3 regions of the Micromonospora sp. NPDC005237 genome follow, and region 3 is predicted to be linked to each of the others. Evidence: riboswitches for the same ligand, from Rfam matches in the RefSeq annotation. Region 3 holds a riboswitch; each other region holds the start of a gene.
The links. Region 3 has a riboswitch for cyclic di-AMP ahead of ABZT87_RS11250 (hypothetical protein). Riboswitches for the same ligand answer to the same signal wherever they lie in the genome.
Positions count from the first base shown of each region.

Region 1: linked by a shared signal. The riboswitch ahead of ABZT87_RS18465 (transglycosylase family protein) and the one ahead of ABZT87_RS11250 (hypothetical protein) in region 3 are both predicted to bind cyclic di-AMP.
Region 2: linked by a shared signal. The riboswitch ahead of ABZT87_RS06180 (NlpC/P60 family protein) and the one ahead of ABZT87_RS11250 (hypothetical protein) in region 3 are both predicted to bind cyclic di-AMP.

Region 1 is NZ_JBEXHJ010000006.1:262,902-266,162, forward strand. Features, by position in the region: gene ABZT87_RS18445 (BTAD domain-containing putative transcriptional regulator) at 1-168, opposite strand, end outside; gene ABZT87_RS18450 (peptidase inhibitor family I36 protein) at 351-752, shown strand; gene ABZT87_RS18455 (peptidoglycan-binding domain-containing protein) at 837-1,325, opposite strand; gene ABZT87_RS18460 (hypothetical protein) at 1,430-1,609, shown strand; cyclic di-AMP (ydaO/yuaA leader) riboswitch at 1,791-1,935, shown strand; gene ABZT87_RS18465 (transglycosylase family protein) at 1,935-2,612, shown strand; gene ABZT87_RS18470 (hypothetical protein) at 2,685-3,023, opposite strand; gene dinB (DNA polymerase IV) at 3,252-3,261, opposite strand, start outside.
Region 2 is NZ_JBEXHJ010000002.1:279,814-283,074, reverse strand. Features, by position in the region: gene ABZT87_RS06190 (pyridoxamine 5'-phosphate oxidase family protein) at 1-137, opposite strand, end outside; gene dcd (dCTP deaminase) at 237-815, shown strand; gene ABZT87_RS06180 (NlpC/P60 family protein) at 879-1,919, opposite strand; cyclic di-AMP (ydaO/yuaA leader) riboswitch at 1,933-2,069, opposite strand; gene ABZT87_RS06175 (N-acetylmuramoyl-L-alanine amidase) at 2,304-3,261, shown strand, end outside.
Region 3 is NZ_JBEXHJ010000003.1:520,190-523,450, forward strand. Features, by position in the region: gene ABZT87_RS11240 (AAA family ATPase) at 1-144, shown strand, start outside; gene ABZT87_RS11245 (cation diffusion facilitator family transporter) at 251-1,168, shown strand; cyclic di-AMP (ydaO/yuaA leader) riboswitch at 1,310-1,441, shown strand; gene ABZT87_RS11250 (hypothetical protein) at 1,495-2,514, shown strand; gene ABZT87_RS11255 (hypothetical protein) at 2,637-3,152, shown strand; gene ABZT87_RS11260 (SRPBCC family protein) at 3,201-3,261, opposite strand, start outside.

The sequences.
Region 1 (3,261 bases), on a different contig from region 3:
GGGCGGTGGCGTGTCGCCCCAGACCCGGTCCACCAGCGACTCCACATGGACCGGTCGGCCGACGTCGACCGCCAGCGCGGCCAGGACGGCGCGCTGGCGGGCTGCTCCGGCGTCGACCAGGCGGCCGTCCGCCCAGACCTCGACCGGCCCGAGGACCCGAATCTCCATGAACCGCCGCTCGCCGCATCGCCAGTCGGACAATCCGCCGACGGACGGCCGGATTGAGGTTCCGGCAGGAATTCGTCGACCTGCCGCGCAGATCATCGTTGGCACAGCGGCATCAATCAATGCGATGTCGGCAATTCGACTCACGGCCTGTTCCGGTCGTGACGACACCGGAGGTCACCATCGTGCGAAGTGCTCTGCGAAGGTTCACGTCCGCCCTGCTCGGCGTGGTTGCCGTGGGCGCCGCGCTCGGCGTCGCCCCGAGCCCGGCCCAGGCCAACTACGCCTGCCCCTCGGGTCTGCTCTGCCTGTACGCCGGGACCAACTTCAGCGGGGACATCTTCCTGCTCGACGGGCCGTACAACGGCTGCAACGACGTCGGGCTGCCCTCGTACTTCCGCAACAGGACCCAGTCGATCATCAACAACCGACCGTCCGGCACCGTCTCCACCTTCTGGGACAACGCCAACGCCACCGGCCTGCTCGGCTACCAGCACGCCTACGGCTACCGGGCGAACCTGGCGTACGACTCGGCCGCGATCGGGGGGAACTGGAACCAGCGGATCGAGGCGGTCCGGGTCTGCTGATCCGCGGACCGAAGCGGGCAGGGGGGTGCACGACGGCGCCGGTCGGAATTCCACGGGGGACTCCGACCGGCGCCGTCACGCGGCTCAGCCCGGGTAGTAGCAGACGTTCGGGATGACCGGGCCGCCGTTGACCCCGAAGATCGCGAAGCCCATGTACGCCCGGGTCTGCGGGCCGTACTCGCCGTCCTCGGCGATGTTCGCGTACACGATGTCTTCGTTGATCTTGTGTTGGGCGTACCGGACGGCGTCGCGGGTCTTCGGGCCGTAGTTGCCGTCGAGGCTCAGTGAGCGCGAGTAGCAGTTGTTCAGCGCCTCCTGAAGCACCAGCACCGCCGAGCCCGAGTGGCCGTAGGTGAGATAGCACTGTTTGTTCCCGGTCTGCCAACCAACGGTCGGCACGTGCATGTCCGCGCCGCCCGGATAGCCGCCGACCCGGTAGAAGGTCAGGCTGGTGCAGGGGCTGGACGCGTGCGCGGCGGTCGGTGCGAGCAGGGTCAGGCCGGCGCTGGCCAGGACGGTCACGAGGGTGGCGGCGGCGCTGCGGCGGCCGATGCGGCTCCGGTGGATCGGCATGCTCTCCTCCTGGGAAGGTTGCCGGGGTCGACCCGGTGTGCTTCCGAGCATCGCGGCCGTCGATCTATGGTTTCCTGCCCGAACGTCAATTCCCAGGAGCGCCGATGCCCGTCGACGCCGTGATCTTCAGCGGGCAGGGACCGCACGCCGAGCTGGCGTGCCACGATCGGCGCCTCCTGGGAGCACGGCCGCTCCCACCACCCGCCGATCGGCCCGTTCCTCACCTCGAACTGCTCCGTCGCACCATCGCCTGGCTGCGTACGGGCGGTGACATCCGGGCCTGATCGGAATCGGTCCATGATGGTCGGTGCACAGCCGCGCGTGGTCCGCAACCGCTGGCAGAGGCGCCGCGCGTGCGCCGGTGAACAAGTTCACAAGCGTTGGGCGAGGGTCACCGACCGTGCCTACCGTCGATCGAGTCCACCACCGTGGACGCCACGACCGGCAACGCCAAATCCTGCCCCCGGTCGTCGGATACCAGAACCCCGGGCAGGAGCGGGGGACCCACGTTCCTCGGTGCATGTCACCTCGGGGTGAAGCCGCCACCGCGCGGCCGGGCTCCTCGGCCCGAACCCGACAGCTCACCTCGCCGGCGTGGAGGAACCACACATGACGTCTGTCCACACGCCCCGTCATCGACGGGTCACCACCCGCCGCGTCGCCGTCGGCACCCTGGCCGTCGGCGCGATCACCGGCGCCGTCGCCCTCTTCGGCCCCGCGGCCCCGGCCCAGGCCGGTGTCAACTGGGACGCGATCGCCAAGTGCGAGTCCGGCGGCAACTGGAAGATCAACACCGGTAACGGCTACTACGGCGGGTTGCAGTTCTCCCAGGGCACCTGGGCCGGCTACGGCGGCAAGAAGTACGCCGCCCGTGCCGACCTGGCGAGCCGCGGCGAGCAGATCGCCATCGCCGAGAAGGTGCTCGACGGGCAGGGCATCGGCGCGTGGCCGACCTGCGGCCGCAAGGGCGGCTCGTCGGGCGGCTCCGCCACGAAGTCCTCGACGAAGTCGACCGCGAAGTCGTCGAAGTCCACCGCCGGGAAGGACCGGTCCACCGCCCCGAAGGAGCGGTCGTCGCGCGGCGACCAGCCGGCGACCCGCAACCACGAGCGCACCGCCCCGGCGGCCAGCGGCGACACGTATGTGGTCAAGCCGGGGGACACCCTGTCGGAGATCGCCGACAGCCACCGCCAGGCCGGCGGCTGGCAGGCCCTGTACGAGCGCAACCGGCAGCTGATCGGCGCCGACCCGGGTCTGATTCTCCCGGGCCAGCGGCTCAGCCTGTAAGAGCACCAGCAGCGGGCGCTCGACCGGATTCCGGTCGAGCGCCCGCTGGCATGTCGTGCAGGCGGGTGGGCGTCAGGCGGCCGAGGCGGTCGCCGTCGACAGCGACCCGGTGGTACGGGTCTGCCGCGGAGCCGAAGCCCGCTCCGGGGACCGGCCGGTCGACGTGGCGGCGTCGGGTCGCTGCGGGGCGGCTGTGGGCGGTGTGTCGTCCGCCCGACGGGCCAGCCGGAGCGACTGTTCAGCGGTGCTGCGCGCCGCACACGGCCAGGGTTGGCCGGCGCAGAGCAGGTTGCGGCACGCGCCCTCCTCGTCCGACTCGTGTGCGGCCAGCACGTCGAGCGCGAGCTGCCAGAGCAGCGGATCGGTCACGTCGCGCGGACGCTCGGCACGCCGGCTCGCACGGTTGCTCATGTCGTCGGACATGGTGGTCCCCCCTGTCAGGCTGATTCCCCGAAACCTCTCCACTCGCACCGCCGGCAAAACCCCCCACCTGCTGTGATCTGCGTGGCAGCGCCGATGCGGCCCCGCGAGGCGGCCCCGCCGCGCGACCCCGGCCGCATCGGACATGTCGGCCGTCATCTGAGCAACACCGCGACCTCGCGGTCCTGACGACAGCCGGGCGGGCAGTGCGTCGTGCCGTCAGTCCGGC
Region 2 (3,261 bases), on a different contig from region 3:
ACCGGATGGACCCGGGGCCCGCCGTCGGCGCGGACCGTGGCCAGGTAGCCGAAGCCCGGCCCGTACTGCTGCAGGAGAACGCGGATCCCGTCGGCGAGGCGGGGCTCGTCGGCGGCGAATTCGGACCAGGAAGCCATGCCGACATTCTATCGAACAAATGTACGAGCAGCGACCTCGACGCGCTGGTCACCGGCACCGAATCCGGCCGGTCCGGCCAACGCGGCTATGGTGGTCCGATGCTGCTCTCCGACCGTGACCTGGTCTCCGAGATCAAGGCCGGCACGCTGGGCCTGGAACCGTTCGAGCCCACCCTGGTCCAACCGTCCAGCATCGACGTACGACTCGACCGGCTGTTCCGGGTGTTCAACAACCATCTCTACACCCACATCGACCCGGCCATGCAGCAGGACGACCTGACATCGGTGGTCGAGGTGCCCGACGGCGAGCCGTTCGTGCTGCACCCGGGGGAGTTCGTGCTCGCCTCGACGCTGGAGGTGATCTCGCTCGGCGACCAGCTCGCCGGCCGGCTGGAGGGAAAGAGCTCACTGGGCCGCCTCGGCCTGCTCACCCACTCCACCGCCGGGTTCATCGACCCGGGCTTCTCCGGTCACGTGACGCTGGAGCTGTCCAACGTGGCGAACCTCCCGATCACCCTCTGGCCGGGCATGAAGATCGGCCAGCTCTGCATCTTCCGGCTCTCCTCGCCGGCCGAGCACCCGTACGGCTCGGTGGTCTACGGCTCGCGCTACCAGGGTCAGCGGGGGCCGACGCCGAGCCGCTCCTGGCAGAACTGGCGTGCCTGGCCGACGCGATAGATAGCGGACGACGAGGGCCCGCCGCGACGAGATCGCGACGGGCCCTGCTGCGTCCCGCGTTGGTCAGCCGGGACGGCCGTAGCTGTGGATCGGCCCGTCGTCGACCTTCTTCATCTTGATCGGCTGACCGGCCTGGGAGGCGTGCACCACCCAGCCGTTGCCGACGTACATGCCGACGTGGTGGATGTCGCTGTAGTAGAAGACCAGGTCGCCGGGGCGCAGATCGCCCCTGCTGACATTCTTGGTCACCCGGCTCTGCGCGGCGGCGTTGTGCGGCAGCGACACACCGGCCTTCGCCCACGCGGCGAGCATCAACCCGGAACAGTCGTACGAGTTCGGACCCTCGGCACCCCACACGTACGGCTTGCCGATCTGGGCACAGGCGAACTTGACCGCCGTGCCCGCGCCGCCGCCGGGGTAGCTGGCCGGGCAGGGCGCCGGACGCAGCGGACCGCCGCCACCGCTGCCGTACACCTTGAGGCGCAGCTTCTGCAGCCGGTCGATCTCGTCGTTGATCTGCTTCTTCTTCGCCGCCAGCTGCGCTTCGGTACGGGTCAGCTGGGCCACCATCTCGTCGAGCGGCGCCTTCTGCCGGGCCAGCTCGTCGCGGAGATCGGCGACCTGACGGACGTCCTCCTGCTGGTTGTGGGCGAACCGGTCGAGCATCTCGAGTTGCCCGACCACCTCGCCGGGCGACCGGCTGCCGAGCATCGTGTTCACTGTCGACAGGTTCTCGCCCATGTACGCGCGCACGGCCAGCGCGCTGACCTTGTTCATCGCGGCGTCGACCTGGCGCTCCAGGGGCGCGATGCGGGCGGCGAGCGCGTCGGCCTGCCTGCGCTTCACGGCCAGGTCCGCGCGGGTGGCGTTGTGCCGTTCGATGACCGGTTCGAGCTTGTTCCAGTCGGCGTCGATCTGGCGCTCGATCTCGGCGACGGACGGATCCGCGTGCGCCGCCGTGGCGCTGCCCGTCAGGACGACGGCTACGCCGACCACTGCGGCGAGGGCGGTGGTGAAGCGGGACCAGCGTGGACGCGGCACTGTCGACGTCGGGTCGGCCGAGGCCGACCGTTCGGACGACGGCCGCGGGGCATGGAGGGCCACCGGGGTTCCGTACTCCTTCTTCCTGACCGCCTACCGGGTTAGCTGACGGGTTCGGGCGGGAAGTTGGCGCCCTACCGCATTGGCTGCGGATTCACCCCGGGGGAACCTGGGTCCCCGGCTCGCTCGCAAGCGACTCGGCGGTGTCGGTCCGTTACCGCCCGGGATGGGCAGACCTGCTACCGGGCCGACAAATGACCAGAGTAGAGACGGCCGTTACCGATCCGCAACCCGTGCGGCCGTGACACTCCGTACCGATTGGAGGAGGTCACCGAGCGTGCGTGAAGCTTTCTTTCGATGCAGTTTGATATATGGAAAGGTATTGACGCGGACTCCCGACCGGCGCGAAGGTGACCACACCGTTACCAGTCAAATCTAGGGGGTTCGATGGAACGTCCAACCCTGTCCGCCGGCCGGCGCGCATCGCTCGCGGTCGCCGTGGTCATCGCCACGGCCGCCGTACCGCTGAGCGCCGGCCCCGCCTCCGCCGCACCGGCCGCCGACCGTCAGCAGCAGTACGCCGCCGCGTCGACCGAGTACGGCGTGCCGACCGCCGTGCTGCTCGGCGTCTCCTACCTGGAGTCCCGCTGGGACAGCAACGCCGGCACCCCGAGCACCAGCGGCGGCTACGGACCGATGCACCTGACCGATGCCCGCCACGTGGCCGCCCTACCCGCGCGCGGCCACCACGACGCCGGCACCGAGGATCCGCGCGGCGACGACTCCCGTGCCGTCCTGGCACCCGCGCCGGCCACGGATCCCGCGCCGCCCACCGCCGCGATGCAGACCGTCGACGCCGCCGCCGCGCTGACCGGCGCCGCCCCCGAGGCGCTGCGCAGCGACGCGACGACCAACATCCGGGGCGGGGCGGCGCTGCTGGCCGCGTACCAACGGGAGGTGGGCGCTCCGGTCGGCGCCGGCACCGACCCCGCCACCTGGTACGGCGCGGTGGCCCGCTACGCCGGCGCGGACAGCGCCGACGCCGCGGCGGCCTTCGCCGACGAGGTCTACACCACCATCGGCGACGGCGAGACCCGCGTGACCGACGACGGCCAGTGGGTCACGTTGCCGGCCCGCGCGGTCCAACCCCAGCGTTCCTGGCTGGACCGGCTGGGCCTACGACGACTCGCCCGCCCGGACGGGCTGGAGTGCCCGCGTACGGTCTCCTGTGAGTGGATTCCGGCACCCTACGAGGCGTTCGGCGACGGCGACTACGGCAACCACGATCTCTCCGACCGGCCCGCCCGGCAGAAGATCGAGTACATCGTCATCCACGACACCGAGGCGAGTTGGGCGACCACCCTGAAACTCGTCCAGGACCCGACCTACGTGAGCTGGCACTACT
Region 3 (3,261 bases):
GAGGCGAAGGGCATGGAGTACGACGGGGTGGTGCTGGTCGCCCCGAGCGAGATCCGGGCCGATCCGGGCTCCGGCGTACGAACGCTCTACGTGGCGCTCTCCCGGGCCACCCAGCGGCTCACCACCATCGACCCGACCGGCTGACCTGCGGGTTGCCGTGTCGAAGGGTGGGCCGGTCCGTACACTTGCATACATAGCGATGTGAGCATACATTTGACCGGGTCCCGGGTGGCGACGGAGGGTGGATTTCGTGGGAGCAGGTCATGACCACCACCACGGGTCGGTCACCAACGCCGCCCACCAGCACCGGGGCCGACTCTGGGCCGCGTTCGGGCTGCTCGCGACCCTGATGGTGGTCGAGGGTGTGGCCGCCTTCCACACCGGCTCGCTCGCCCTGCTCTCCGACGCCGGGCACATGTTCACCGACGTGCTGGGCATCGGGATGGCGCTCGCCGCGATCACCGCCACCCGGCGGGCCACCGGCGACCCGCAGCGCACCTTCGGGCTCTACCGCCTCGAGGTGCTCGCCGCCCTGGCCAACGCCGTCCTGCTCTCCGGCGTGGCGGTCTACGTGGTGATCGAGGCGATCGGCCGGTTCGGCGACCCGCACGAGGTGCTGACCGGCCCGATGCTCGCGGTGGCCGTCCTCGGCCTGCTCGCGAACGTGATCGCGTTCGCGCTGCTGCGCGCCGGCGCCCGGGAGAGCATCAACCTCCAGGGCGCCTACCTGGAGGTGCTCGGCGACCTGCTCGGCTCGCTCGGCGTGATCGGCGCGGCGCTGCTCATCGCGGTCACCGAGTGGTGGTGGGCCGACCCGTTGGTCGCGGTCGCCATCGGCGTGTTCATCCTGCCGCGCACCTGGCGGCTGGGGCGCGCGGCCGTCCGCATCCTGGTGCAGGCCGCCCCGGAACACCTCCAGGTCACCGCCGTGCACGACCGACTGGCCGCGGTGCCCGGCGTGGTGGAGGTGCACGACCTGCACGTCTGGACGCTCACCTCGGGCATGGAGGTGGCCTCCGCACACCTGATCATGGCACCCGGCGGGGAGGTCGGCACGGTGCTCACCGCGGCGCGTACCGCCCTGCGGGAGGACTTCCGCATCGAGCACGCCACGCTGCAGATCGAGCCCGGGTCCGCCACGGGCGCCTGCGGTTCGATCGAGTGGTGAGCACCTATCTGACGAAAAGACCGTTTTGCCGTCATCTTTGGTGGCGGCGCAGACACCTTCCGTCACATCGACTGCACACGTCCCACCTGCCCCGGTAGGCTCGTCCCCGGCCACCACCCGGCGGCGCCCTCCCGGCGCCGGTGGCGGCCGCCGCCTAATCACCCGAGAGGGCGAACCGGGGAACCACGTTCCTGGGGTGCATCCGCGTCAGCGGTAGGGATCTTCCGTCCCGAACCCGTCAGCTAACCCGGTCGGCGGCTGACGGAAGGACATGCGTAGTGGCACCAGCACGACCACCCGCCGCCCGACTCGCGGCACTGATCGTCATGATGGTCACCCTCGGCGTCGCCCTACCGGTGGGCGCCGCCACCGCCGCTCCCCCCGGCGGCCTGCGGGCCGCCGCGGCGCCCGACGGCGACGAGGAGGGCGGCACCCCCGCGCTGCGGGCCCAACTGGAGGCCGCCAGCAAGGGCTACCTGGACGCGAAGCGCGCCCTGGACACCTCCGTCCAGCGCCAGCAGCAACTCGCGGCCAAGCTGAAGACCACCGAGGCCGAGATGACCGTGCGCAACGGCAAGGTCGGCGAGATCGCCGGCGTGGCGTACCGCACCGGCCGGCTCAGCACCGTCTCGGCGTTGCTCAACACCAACACCCCCGAGGGCTTCATGGACCGGGCGGCCGCGCTGGACGTGGTGGCCGCCAACGAGGACCGGGTGCTGCGCGACCTGCACGCCACCCGGGACGAGGCCAACCGCACCCGCACCGCCCTGGACGGCGAGATCCGCGAGCAGCGCAAGCAGGTCGAGGTGATGGCCAAGCGCAAGGAACAGGCCGAACGGGCCCTGGCGGTCGCCACCAGCAAGCCGCGCACCACCGCTGCCGACACCAGTTCCAACCGGGGCACCTCCACCGCCAACGCCCAGCCCGCGCCGCGCAACTCCGACGGCTCCTGGCCGTCCGAGTCGTGCAGCGTCAACGACCCCACCCCGGCCAGCGGCTGCATCACCCCCCGCACCCTGCACGCCCTCAACCAGGCGAAGGCCGCCGGCTTCACCCGGTACGTCTCCTGTCACCGCTCGGGCGGCTCCGGCGAACACCCGAAGGGCCGGGCCTGCGACTTCGCCGCCCAGAAGGGCGGCTTCGGCGGGGACGCCACCGGCGGCGACAAGACGTACGGCAACAACCTGGCCGCGTACTTCATCCGCAACTCCGACCGGCTCGCCGTGCTCTACGTGATCTGGTACAGGCAGATCTGGCTGCCCAGCAGCGGGTGGAAGTCGTACAGCGGGGGGAACGGCGACCCCTCCAGCGAACACACCAACCACGTACACCTGTCGGTGTACTGACCCCACCGGTGGCCGGCGCACCGTCGAGCGGGTGCGCCGGCCCCGGGTACGTCAGCGGACGTACCCCGGACGCCGCCGGTGATCGGACGACCCGGCCGGGCCGGGCCGGCAGCATGTCGGGTATGCCGCGAATCCCACCCGCCACCCGCAAGGCGCTGCTCACCCTGCACCTCATCACCTCGCTCGGCTGGCTCGGGGCCGACCTGGTGCTGCTCACCCTCGGCATCGCGGCACAGCGCGGCGCCGACCCGGCCGTGGTCTATCCGGTCGCCGGGCTCGTCGGCACGGTGCTGTTCGCGCCGCTGAGCGTGCTCGTCTGGCTCGTCGGCGTCGCCAGCGCGCTGCTCACCCCCTGGGGCCTGGTGCGCTACCGGTGGGTGCTGGTCAAGCTCGTGATCACCACGGCGATGGTCGGGCTGGTGCTGTTCCTGCTCACCCCGAACCTGCGGCACGCGAGCGCGCTGGGCGCCGCCCTCCCCGCCCGGGATCGCGCCGACCTGGTGATCGCGCCCGCGGTGTCGACCAGCCTCATGATCATCGCGACCGTGCTCTCCACGTACAAGCCCTGGGGCCGCCGAGCCACCCGGCCGACCGGCGCGCGGAGCGTGCCGCGCGAGCGCGCCGCCACAAGGACGTAGCGGCCACCGGGAGGCCACCACGACGCGAGACCGCAGCCGCGGGGTGGGTCAGGCCGGGGGTTGTTCGTCGGGGGTGGTGTCCAGGGCCGCACCGAGGCGGGTGGCCAGG